Regions from separate parts of the Leptolyngbya sp. FACHB-541 genome, predicted to be linked through region 1. Evidence: predicted binding sites of a transcription regulator. Region 1 holds the regulator's gene; each other region holds the start of a gene.
What was found. The regulator NtcA, encoded in region 1, controls nitrogen genes in cyanobacteria. The targets are predictions, from matches to a motif close to TTTGTANNNNNNNNTACAAA.
Positions count from the first base shown of each region.

Region 2: the regulator NtcA is predicted to act here: its motif matches at 1,645-1,664, upstream of H6G00_RS26815 (DUF3155 domain-containing protein).
Region 3: the regulator NtcA is predicted to act here: its motif matches at 2,282-2,301, upstream of H6G00_RS11605 (circularly permuted type 2 ATP-grasp protein).

Region 1 is NZ_JACJPC010000041.1:43,746-47,992, forward strand. Features, by position in the region: gene H6G00_RS06780 (DUF3146 family protein) at 1-226, shown strand, start outside; gene H6G00_RS06785 (pre-16S rRNA-processing nuclease YqgF) at 231-665, opposite strand; gene H6G00_RS06790 (DUF3084 domain-containing protein) at 714-2,195, opposite strand; gene ntcA (global nitrogen regulator NtcA) at 2,265-2,939, opposite strand; gene fabI (enoyl-ACP reductase FabI) at 3,319-4,095, shown strand.
Region 2 is NZ_JACJPC010000119.1:156,121-160,367, reverse strand. Features, by position in the region: gene H6G00_RS26825 (TetR/AcrR family transcriptional regulator) at 1-106, opposite strand, end outside; gene H6G00_RS26820 (Hsp20/alpha crystallin family protein) at 480-920, shown strand; gene H6G00_RS26815 (DUF3155 domain-containing protein) at 1,297-1,617, opposite strand; gene H6G00_RS26810 (GAF domain-containing sensor histidine kinase) at 2,034-3,479, shown strand; gene H6G00_RS26805 (DUF3365 domain-containing protein) at 3,598-4,247, shown strand, end outside.
Region 3 is NZ_JACJPC010000052.1:15,713-19,959, reverse strand. Features, by position in the region: gene H6G00_RS11610 (alpha-E domain-containing protein) at 1-680, opposite strand, end outside; gene H6G00_RS11605 (circularly permuted type 2 ATP-grasp protein) at 739-2,169, opposite strand; gene ggt (gamma-glutamyltransferase) at 2,553-4,247, shown strand, end outside.

The DNA of each region.
Region 1 (4,247 bases):
CCGCATCACTCACCAGTCTTGGCAACAGGGCAGAATTGAAGGTGAGGTGACAGCGAGTGATTATCAGTGGCAGTTTCAGTGGCGCTTTAACCGAGGAGAGCTATCCGTTGAGCCTTCTCTAGGTAGAGCGCTGATTCAAGAACCACTAGGTCGCTTCCTAGAAAAATGTGACTACCAGCTTGAGCCAGGTGGAGATTATTCGTTTACGATTCGGGCAGAGATTTAACCGCCTAAGCCGTCAACCTGCCCAAATAACGCTCGATTAAGAGAATCGCTACAATGTCGTCGATTGGGCGGGGGAGGGTACGAATACCTTGTGGTAGAAGGCGAGACAAACCTTTTGGTGGATACATCTGCCAGTAGCGATCGCGAGCTTCCAGGGTGCTAAATCGCTCATCTACCATGACGATTCGCAGTGGTTCTGACAGACTGCTACTGAGCTTTTGCTTCCACTCTTTAGAGCTGGTTTGATCGCCCATCACTAGCATCGAAATCGGAAACTGTTTGCGTAACGACTGAATGGTGGCGATCGCCTCCTCTGCGGGGATCACCTCACAATAGAAGAGGCTGCGGTCTAGCCCCATGACTGCTACACCACACTTTTGGCGACCGGGATCAAAACCCAAAATAGCTGGCTGACTGGAGTCAAAGAACGGGGATACCATGCGGTTTGAAGAATAAAACCTGCGAGAATTCATTCAATTGAACTGTTCCTAATTATTCCGATCTGAATTGTTCCGGTCTGAATTGCTTGGGTTAGGGGCAGGCTGTTCCGGTCTAGGCGACTGCGAATCGGGTTGTTGTGGAACGAATAAGGGTGAGGATTGCTCTGTCCCAAATAAAACCTGGCCGTCTCGAACTGCAACTAGCTCTAACCTAACTGGACCCGCAGTATAGGTGATGTCTGAGGCGATCGCCTGGATTTCAACAGGCTGATTGTATTGCTTTACCTGGCGCAAAAAGTTGATCAAAGTTTGAGTTCGACCATCTGCAATTTGCGGTATGTCTAGCAATATGCCTGCCTGCCTGGCCCGAAACTGGGAGGCCGCTGCCAATAGCCTAATTCGGTCAAGCAGTTCTTCGTCCGTGGCAGCGGATGGATTGACAGAAACGGACGCTACAATTTCTCCATCTAAAAATACAACCTGATTGGGGGTGGCAGCCGCGAACACTTGAATGCAGGATTCTCCAGCTACAACACACGGTTCTCCCACGACATAGTTGCCTGCCGAAAGAATCCGCACAACGTATTCCTGTCCATCCCGAATTTGACTGACTAAACGCTCAACCTCAGCATTTGTAATATCGATGACTTGCTGATCTAAGTTATCTGCATCAGGTAAGATTTCTTGGACTGCGACTCGATTAGCCTCTAGCAATAGTTGATAAATTACCTGAGGCGCGACAGCCGGATCAACAATGCGAAAGGCACGAGACACAAGAGCTTGATTCCGCAGGAGAGCAACGTTGCCCTGGCGTAAGCCTTGAAACTCTCGCTCAAGAGATTGCACCTCTCGAACGAGGAATGTTCTTTGAGCTTCGAGTTGACGCAGCAGTTCTTCTCGTTCGGCGATCGCCTGATCCCGCAGCGCTAATTCTTCTTCCCGCTGTCGAATTAACTGCTGCCGCCCAACCTGAAGCTCCCGAATTTCTGACCGGAGGCTATTTGCCTGCTGTGTGACCCGACCCAGTTGAGCACGGGCCTGCTCAAAACTAGAACGGATCTGACCCAGTTGGCGCTGAGTTTGGTTGAGTTGGTTTTGAGCCTGGTTAAGTTGGGCAGCAGTTCCGGCTTGACGGGCGACCGCCGCTTCCAAATCCCGGTTAATCTGTCGCAGTCGCCTCCGGGCAGCCATTTGTTGCTCAATCGCCTGATCTCGTTGAGTCTCAATTTGCTGCTTTTCCTCGCTCACCTCTTCCAGGTCTTGGCGGGCAGTAGTTAAGTTCTCTTGAATTTCTTCATAGTCGAAAATACCGCGACGAAGCTGCTCACTTAAGGCAAACAGGAGCGCAAAAGTAGAAGCAGAAATAACGCTACCTGTGAGAACGGTAACAATCGTTGCAGTCTGTCGGGGGCGCAGGTTAAACAGGGTCAGCCGAGCTTTACCCACCCGCATCCCAAGGCGATCGCCCACCGTGGCGATCACCCCCCCCAGTACTAAAATTGCTGCAATCAGGACTAACTGAGCGGTCATCGCTGGTTAGAAACAGTCCAGATACAGCCTACTGCATTCTGAACGAGGTGAACGAGTCGATGCGTTGACTTAAGTAAATTGCTGGCTAAGGGCAACAGGATTATGAACGGTAATTTTCTTTTTGTGGATAGATATCATCTTATCTTGCCGCAGGTCACCTAGCAGACGAGTTACTGTCACGCGGGTAGAACCAATTGCCTCGGCGATCGCCTGATGCGACAACTTCAGGTCAATCGTGATCCCATCCGGGCTGGGCATGCCAAAGTCGCGGCAAAGAATCAGCAGGAAACTCACCAGCCGAGAACCCATATCTCGGTGTGCCAGCGTTTCGATCATCATCTCGGTTTGCAGAATCCGAGATGAAAGTCCCTGGAGCATCAGCATCGACAGCTCAGGGTTATCTTTCAGCGCCTTCTCAACCTGCTCAATTGGAACCGAGAGCAAATCAACAGGTGTAAAAGCAACGGCGTGGTAAAACCGATCAGAGCGATGTCCCGTGATTAGAGACAATACGCCAAACACGCTGTTTTCTCGCAGCAGAGCAACCGTAATTTCCTCTCCAGCCTCGTAGACTCTGGACAGCTTCACGGCTCCTTTGAGCAAAAAATAGACGCGCTCAGCGGGATCACCTGGAAAGAAAATAGTCTTACTTCGATCAAACGACTCCACCACAGGCGGAAAAGCCCCGCCACTCAGCTGCCGAAATACATTCGCTAGCGGTGGTCTATCTTGCGTCACTACCATACCCTCGCCCTACCCACTGTCGTATAGACTGAATCAGGTCATGCATAGATCCCCTGCTTCCTGTGAGAGATCTCTGACTTTAGAACACTAAAACTTAACTGCGAGACTGTTTTTTGTACACGACGATACAAAATCTGCCAACCTGTATCGAAAGTTCCTCAGTAAATCCACATAACTTTGCGTCGGTAGCGCTGAACTTGTTCAAAATTAAGCCAGGTTTGAGCTTTGATGAAGGGACTCGAAAGGCTTATGTTATCTACGATACAAGGCGATCGCCCTAAAGTGAAACGACCACACCAAAACGAATCCTCTATCCTTAGATCCTAGTTTTCCAGTATTCTCCTAGTTGCGCCTAAATAAAGATTTTTCACAGATTCTCATGCTGAACTTGACTGGCAAAAACGCTCTCGTCACAGGCATCGCCAACAACCGCTCGATCGCCTGGGGAATCGCCCAACAGCTTCATCAAGCTGGAGCCAACTTGGGCGTGACCTTCCTGCCCGACGAAAAGGGACGGTACGAAAAGAAAGTGGCAGAACTGGTAGAGCCGCTCCAACCCAGCTTGTTCTTGCCTTGCGACGTGCAAAACGATGAGCAGATCGAGTCGATCTTTAAAACCGTTGGGGAGAAATGGGGCAAGCTCGACATTCTGATTCACTGCCTCGCCTTTGCCAACAAAGATGACCTGACCGGCGGCTTCAGCAAAACCAGCCGCGATGGATTCAACCTGGCGATGGACGTTAGCGCCTACTCACTGGTGCAGCTTAGCCGCGCCGCTAGCCCCCTCATGACCGAAGGCGGCAGCATCATCACGTTGACCTATCTGGGCGGTGTTCGCGTCATTCCTAACTACAACGTTATGGGAATCGCTAAAGCAGCTCTGGAAATGAATGTCCGCTATCTCGCCGCAGAACTCGGACCCCAAAACATTCGCGTGAATGCCATCTCTGCTGGCCCAATCCGCACCCTGGCTTCTTCAGCCGTTGGTGGAATTCTAGACATGATTCACCACGTTGAAGAAATTGCCCCCCTACGCCGCACTGTCACCCAAACCGAAGTCGGCAATACGGCTGCTTTCCTTGCAAGTGACCTCTCTAGCGGCATTACAGGGCAGGTTCTCTACGTCGATTCGGGCTACGCCATCATGGGGATGTAAGGAAATTTCCAGCAAACAAAATGTCTGTAGGGGCAGGTTTAGCAACAGTTCTGTTGTTTCGATGCAAACACTTTGGCGAAACCTGCCCCTACCAAGGGTTTAAATTTCCTGCCAGAAATTTCCTAAGATCTTGAAGAGATAATAGAAATAGT
Region 2 (4,247 bases), on a different contig from region 1:
TAGTCGTGCCATCGTAGCCCCGCCGGGCAAATAGCCGCTGGGCTGCCTGTAGAATTCGCGTTTGCGTCTCTACCTCAGTAGTGGGGGGACGATGGAAAATTTGCATAGCCGAGCACTCAACGCCAACAAATATATGTAGGAATATTGTCTACTACTTCATTAGTTAATCCGCAAATCGTTTACACAACATTACGTTGGAAACTTACACCATTTCTATGTCAAGGAATACGGAATAAGGGGCTTAAGCCAATCAAATGATTCTGAGTACGCTCAAATCAAACAGTGTGCATTACGGTTAATAGAATTTTTTAGGCGTGAGAACCGAACCAAGGCTTTTGAAGGTGTGGAAATTGCGATTTTGCTTGGGCATAGAAACCGAACTCATTCTATTGATTGCTTTAGATAAAGTAATAACAGATGAAGCCAAGAGATAAAAACTCTTGAACTTCTACAAGAAATTGAGATTGGAGACAACAACTATGGCACTGGTTCATTGGGCACCATTCAGAGAAATTGAAGGCTTGCAGCGGGAAATGAATCACTTGTTTGACACCCTTGCTCCTGCCGCAAATGGAGAGACTGGAAGAGTTTCATTCATTCCTGCCGCAGAAATTCAGGAAACACCTGAGGCAGTTCACCTAAAAGTTGAAATTCCAGGTCTAGAAGCAAAAGATTTGAATGTTCAAGTGACTGCCGAAGCAGTTTCTATTAGCGGCGAACGCAGATCTGAAACTCGCATTGAAGAGAAAGGTGTGACTCGTTCTGAGTTCCGTTACGGCAAGTTCCGTCGCGTTGTTCCCTTGCCTGCTAGAGTGCAAAACGACAAAGTAGAAGCCGAATACAAAGACGGTATTCTGACGTTGAATTTGCCTAAAGTTGAGGCGGAAAAGAACAAAGTTGTGAAGGTGAATGTTGCTTAAGCATCTCTGAGTTGACTCTAAATTATCGAAGCTAAGAAAAAGCGGGATCAATTGATCCCGCTTTTTTGCATATGGCTACAGCGATATGTAGGGGAAGTGAATCTATAAAACCCGGAGAACTTGAGTGGAGACACAACTTTGCGATGCTTTCACTCAGGAAATCCGGGTTTATTGAATTCACAATCTTGAAGAAATTAAGTCAGCCAGCAAAAGATGAGTTCTTTTGCCGCGACTGTCTTTTGCTATGACTGTGCTGAAGCTTGAACACTGAACCGTTACACTTTTCGCGATCGCCCTTAGAGAATTTTGGTCAGCGTTTCACAGAAGCTTGTGTAGGGTAGACCAACCTCATCAGGAACAATTGCGCCTAAGCAAACTAGCGACTAGCAGCAGCTAACGGTAGCATTTCAGCTTCGTCATCTTCTGGCACCCTTAAGCTAGGGAACAGAAAATGATTTTCTTCAACATACTGAGCGCCAAACAGCCCTTTCTCTGCCCAAAAGTACCGATCTGTGGTGTGTTCGTTTCGCTTCACGAGCAGCAAAGCTGGGGGCAAAATGCCTTCAGCTTGAATAAACTTTCGAGCTGCCGTGACGGGTTTCTCTTCGCCGCTTTCGATACTGTACTGAGGCACCAGCTCTAGGATTCTGCGCCCCTCTTGACGACGACGACTCTTACGCTTGCGTCTCCTTGCCAACCCCCTTACCTCCTCTCTTAACTGACAGGTGTAATCGTAGTTACAAAATACGAAAACCGTCGAAAGTATATCGGCTTGAGTTTAAGATTTCAACTCCCCTTAAATTTTCGATACAAAGTCTTAAGATGTCCACAAAAGTTTCTCGCGTTATGCTTATAGCCTTGTACTGTAATGATCCCCGCTGTTGATCTGAGCTAAGATTGGCGGGATCGGGTGGGAATTGAGAAGGGGAATTTATAATTTTTGTATTGAGTGATAAGAGCGATTACCCCCAGGGGGAACTGCTTCGCATCGCCCCTGTTTCCACTGTACGCTGTCAAGGTGCTGGGTTATCCGGGTGCTGCGTGGCTTTTCTGTGTGGCTGTTGTGTGATTGCTCTATGATTGCCCTGTGACTACCTGTGTGACTGCATGTTGATGCCTGCCAGCTCTGAATTTGTTGCTTTGTGCCGCGCCCAGATTGCGCTGCTGACACAGGGATTAGGCGCATCATTCAGTGCAGTTTATCTGACAGAAGAGTTAACCGATGGTAATGCAAACGCTCAGCTGATTCCTATTGTGACCTACCCAGAGGCAGAAACTTGGCGAGAAGAGCAAATGTCTGCGTTCTGGTCAGCCCGGATTGGAACCAGTCCAAGCTTGCGGCTGCTATTGCCCGAAGCTTCAGCTACTCTAAAGCAAATTAACTCGTCCGATACGGGCAGATTTGAGCAAGATGCTCATTCTCATCGTCACACTTCTGGGGGGAGTCCATCCGAAAAACTGTCTTACCCGCAGCAGATTGTTTTGCCGCTGATCCATGAAGGGGTCGTGATGGGTTTGCTGGTGACTGCCCGACCTGAGGCAGATTGGACAGTGAGTGAGCAAGCTCAAATTGAAAAGGTCGCTCGAACTTTGGCGATCGCCTGTGTACTCGACCAGCGATCGCAGTGGCTCGACCAGGACTTGCGCCAGCAGCGCCTCTTGCAAGCCCAGCAGCATGATGTGTTTGATGATTTGCTGCACCAGTTCCGTAATCCGTTGACAGCGCTCCGAACCTTCGGCAAACTGCTGCTGCGTCGATTAGCCTCAAATGATGCAAACCGCAGTGTGGCAACTAGCATTGTGCGCGAGAGCGATCGCCTCCAGGAGTTGTTGCAGCAATTTGATTCTGCCATTGATATGGGTGAGGCAAACCTGCTGCCGCCTGTAGACTCTGCACCACCGGCAAGCTGGCAAGCTCAAATCGATGATTCTCAAGCAGCGGATGATATCGTGACTGACCCTAAGCTCGTTCCTTTGCTGCCCGGAACAAATTTCTTGACTGGAACTACGCTAACTCTAGAGCCGCATTTGCTGAGTGAGGTTTTGGAACCGCTGTTGGATGCGGCAGAGGCGATCGCCCAAGACCGCCAGCTAGAGTTACGTTCTGTCATTCCGCCCAACCTACCCCCCGTGCAAACTGACCCAAAAGCCCTGCGGGAGGTGTTGAATAACCTGATCGACAATGCGCTGAAATATACCCCTTCAGGGGGCAAGGTTTACGTTTGGGCCACCTCGCGTCAGGGCAGGCAATCTGTGATTGTCGCCGACACGGGGAGCGGCATTCCCCTCGCAGACCAGGCGCATATCTTTGAGCGACACTATCGCGGGGTGCAGGCAGAGACTGACATTCCTGGCAGTGGTTTGGGGCTGGCGATCGCCCGTGATTTAGTCAAGCGAATGCAGGGTGAAATTCAGGTTTTTAGTCCGGTAGAACGGCTGTTTGGGCAAGCAGGAGGAGACAATTACCCCAAAGGGGAAACGGCTTCGCATCGCCCTACTTCATCTCCCAGCCAGGGAGGAACAGCTTTTGTGGTCTGGCTACCCGAAGCCAGGGTCTAGAAGCGGATAATTAATCAATTCTGAAAGCGAATCATTTCTCCGGAACTTCTTTCGATCAAGACGTAAGGATCATTGGGCTGGTTATCGACGACCAATTCCTGATAACGTCGAATTTCTTATGCTAAAACCAATCGAATCGTTCCTGAAAAACTTCAAATTAGGCAAGAAGTTTACGGTCTTATTACTCTTAATATTTTTTGGAGGAATTGTCGCCAGCGGAGCTGCATTATCCAGCATTTTGAACTACAATGCTCAGCGTGAGGTGACTTCTAAAACACTCATGTTGATGGAGACTATGAACTCCGTCCGCAACTATACTAACACCCAGGTTAATCCAGAATTAGCCGATCGCCTGGACACTGAATTCTTACCTGAAAGTGTGCCTTCCTACTCAGCTCGCGAAGTATTTGAAAAGTTTCGAGCCAATCCTTTTTATAATGAATTCTTTTATAAAGAAGCGACACTCAATCCAACCAATTTAAGAGATAAAGCAGATAGTTTTGAAACAGAAATTGTAGAGCGTTTTCAACATTCCAGTAACCTTAAAGAAGTGAGCGGATTCCGTTCTACTCCGAGTGGCGATCTTTTCTACACGGCTCGACCGATAGTTGTTACGGATGCCACTTGTTTGCGCTGCCACAGCACGGTTGAAGCTGCGCCTAAGAGCATGATTGAACGCTACGGCACAACCAATGGATTTAACTGGGAACTGAACGTGCCCATCGGCGCACAGGTGATGTCTGTTCCCGCCAGTCAAGTATTCAAAAG
Region 3 (4,247 bases), on a different contig from region 1:
AAAAACTCTGCCACATCATTTGGGGTAATCCGATGTTGGCATTTGCGATACATCTCATAGGCACTGGCAGATTTAAGCAATGCAATCCACTGCAACTCATCCAGTGCTGTTCCAACATCTTTCACCGACGGCAACAGAATGAAATACTTCACATCTAGAATTCGCGCTGTTTTATCTGCCCGTTCCAACAGTCTGCCGATTTGCCCAAAGTGCCAACCCTCGTTGTGAGTCATGGTGGCATCCATTACGCCTGCAAACAGATGACTGGCCATTTTCACCTCAGAAAAGAAGCCAAACAGTTCTGATAGCTGCTGCATTTGAGATGCTTCTTTCACCATCAGATAGAAGGCGTTGACCTGTTCCCACATTTCCGAGGAAATGATTTCTCGCACCGAGCGGGCATTCTCTCGCGCCGATCGCAAGCAGGACAAGATGGAGTTGGAATATTGATGGTCAAAGGTGAGAAAGTGAATTACATTTTCCGGAGTGAACTCACCATAGCGCTCCATAAACAAAGATAAGTCACCGGTTGTAACCACCAGCGGCTTCCACTGTTGAGCTACACCGACGGGAGAATCTAGCAGCAGGTTAAAGTTAACATCAACAAACCGAGCTACATTTTCTGCCCGTTCTACATAGCGATTGAGCCAGTAAATTGAATCTGCAACGCGACTTAACATAAGACATAAAAAATGAGTAAGGGTTGAGAGGGATAGGTGAGCAAATTCTAGGTTTTAACTATTGCACCACCCAGGTATCTTTGCTGCCACCCCCCTGAGATGAGTTGACCACCAGTGAACCTTTCCTCAACGCCACGCGAGTCAGCCCACCCGGAGTCACGTAAATGTCTTTGCCATAGAGGATGTAAGGACGTAAATCAACGTGGCGACCATCAAAATGATCGTCTAAGAAAGTGGGCATTCGCGATAGAGATAAGGTTGGTTGCGCGATGTAGTTGCGGGGGCTGGCTTTGATCCGTTCAGCAAACTCTTCACGCTGCTCAACAGTAGCGTGGGGCCCGACCAGCATTCCATAGCCACCTGATTCATTAGCAGCTTTGACTACTAGCTTATCCAAATTGGCTAATACATGTGACTGTTGGTCGGCTTCCCAGCAAAGATAAGTGGGAACGTTAGGCAACATCTGGTCTTCGTCCAGGTAGTAGCGAATAATTTGAGGCACATAGGCGTAAATTACTTTATCGTCTGCTACGCCTGTTCCTAAGGCATTGGCGATCGCTACCCGTCCTTGCTTATACACCTCGGTCAGCCCAGGAACACCCAATAACGAATCTGCTCGAAATGCCTTTGGATCAATAAAGTTATCATCTATGCGACGGTAAATCACATCAACTCGTTGCAGTCCTCTAGTCGTTCGCATTTGCAGATAGCCATCTGCCACCACCAGATCTCGCCCTTCGACCAACTCAATACCCATTTGCTGTGCCAGGAAGGAGTGTTCAAAGTAAGCAGAGTTGTAGATTCCAGGCGTTAGTACCACTACTGTAGGATCAGGCAAACCCGAAGAAGCCAGGTTTAACAGCGTTTCAAGGAGCTGACTGGCGTAATCATCAACTGGCTGAATTGCCATCGAGTTAAACACCAGGGGAAAGGTGTTTTTCATCACGCGCCGGTTTTCTAGCACATAGGAAACGCCAGAAGGACAGCGCAGGTTATCTTCTAGGACATACCATTGACCGCTGCGATCGCGTACCAGATCCGTCCCGGTAATGTGACACCAGATCCCCTGAGGTGGCTTCAACTCCATGCAGGGTTTGAGAAATCCCGACGCTGAATAAATTAGCTCAGCAGGAATTACTCCATCTTTGAGAATCTTCTGCTCTCCGTAGATGTCTGCTAAAAAAAGATTTAGAGCTTGAATTCGCTGTTTTAACCCTTGCTCCAGCCAGCTCCATTCCTGAGCTGAAACAATGCGTGGCACAATATCAAACGGAAAAATTCGCTCAGTTCCTTGATTGTCGCCATAGACATTAAACGTTACCCCTAGCTTAAACAAAGCATTCTGGGCAGCCTGCTGCCGTCGCTGAAGTTCTTGTAGAGTCAAGGACTGAATTCGCTCAATCAGCAGCGTGGCTTCGGCTCGGGGTTGCCCCTTTGCCGCAAATAGCTCATCGTAAAAGTCTCCGGGGTTATACTGGTCAATCACAATCAATAGTCCCTTTCAATGCTGCCAGGTGTTTGCTTTCATGCAACGCCACTCGCCTGAGCGCAAACGCTTCTTCAATTTATACCTATTCAATAGAGGGTAGTGGAAACTGCTGACTGTAATGGATGATACAGAAACAGTTTGAATGTAGCCTAAGCAGTATTGGTAATGGGCTGATACAGCGATTACTCACCCTAAATCCACCACCGTTGCGCCTTCACAGAGCCTAAAAATGAGTTGCAAACACAACTATCTTTGGATAGGTTTTCTAATACTTTTCTCCTGTTGGTGAAATCGAGTTTAGTAATAAGAGAGTTTGAACTGACTTAGGTTTCCCTATTGGCTCAACTCGTTTACCATACTCCGTATTCAAAAGGGGGTGAGAGATGAGACGACGACGAGTTATTGCCGTTTTGGCGATCGCCATTTTTTTAGGAATTGTATTGCTAACAGGCGCACCACCTCGTGCCCAGGAAGGAGCAGCAGCAGTTGCTAGAGGAAGGGGTGGGGCGGTTGCCTCAGTCGATGCAAGAGCAACCGAGGTTGGAATTGAAGTGCTACAGTCAGGCGGTAATGCAATTGATGCAGCGGTTGCGGCAGCGGCGGCACTGGGTGTAGTCGAACCCTTTTCGGCAGGAATTGGGGGTGGCGACTTTATGGTGATTTACCTGAAGGATGCCGATCGAGTGATCACATTGGATGGACGCGAACAGGCTCCCGCTTCTGCCAGTGTGGATATGTTTAACGATCCCAACAATCCAGGAGAACTGTTACCGTTTTCCCCCGATCGCATCAGCACCGGACTTGCTGTTGGTGTACCGGGCACCCCTCTAACTTGGGCAGAGGCTTTAAGTCGCTATGGCACGATCTCATTGGCAGAAGCTTTAGAACCTGCGATCGCCATTGCAGAAAACGGTTTCGAGGTAGATACAACCTTTGTCACTCAGCTTGAGCAGAATCAAGAGCGATTTGGTGCCTACATTCCTACCCGATCGCTTTACCTAGCGAATGGGCTGCCCGAAGTGGGTTCAACCTTTCGCAATCCAGATTTGGCAAAAACCTATCGACTGCTGGCTGAACAAGGCGTGAATGCGTTCTACCGAGGTGAGATCGCACAAGCAATTGTAGAAACGGTGCAAAACCCTCCCGCACAGGAAATTACACCCTTTGCCGCACTGCCGGGAGGAATGACTTTAGATGATTTGGATGAGTATCATTTACAGGTTCGTCCACCTGTGGCGACCGACTATCGCGGTTACACAATTTACGGTATGGGACTGCCCAGCAGTGGCGGCATTACTGGACTTCAAACGCTTAATTTAGCGGAAGGGTTTGACTTAGCTACACTCGATCGCGCTCAAGCTTTACACGCCATTATTGAATCTGAGAGGTTGGCATATGCCGATCGCTCTTCTTTTCTGGGCGATCCAGAGTATGTTGATGTCCCTCTTGCAGGTTTGTTGAGTGAAGAGTACACAGCGGAGAGGCGATTGCTAATCAGAAATACTGCCCCACCTGAAGGGAGCGAAGCCCGCACCACAGCAGGCAATCCATTACCCTATCAAACTGATCCTAGTCCCAGCATGACTGCCGCCACTCCTATTGCTCAAATTGGCGATCATGAGGGGCTTTCCACCACTCACCTAACCGTTGCCGATCGCTTTGGCAATGTCGTTTCCTACACACTCACGATTGAGTCTACGGGTGGCTCTGGCATTGTTGTCCCAGGATATGGATTTCTTCTCAACAATGAGTTAACTGACTTTGACCCCGAAAGTCCTCATCCCAACACCCCAGAACCGGGAAAGCGTCCACGCAGCAGTATGTCTCCAACGATCGCCTTTGCTCCAGATGGACAAGTGATAGCTTTTGGCTCTCCGGGTGGTTCAACCATCATCACAACAGTTCTAGGAATTGCCTTTAATGTATTTGACTTTGATCTACCGCTTGATGAGGCGATCGCCGCTCCTCGTATCTCTCAACGCAACGGAGGCGTAACTCAAGTAGATAGTGGCTTTGAAACTAGTGAGTTGGGGTTAGCCCTGGCCGAGTTAGGACATGTGCTGGAACCTGTTGCCGAA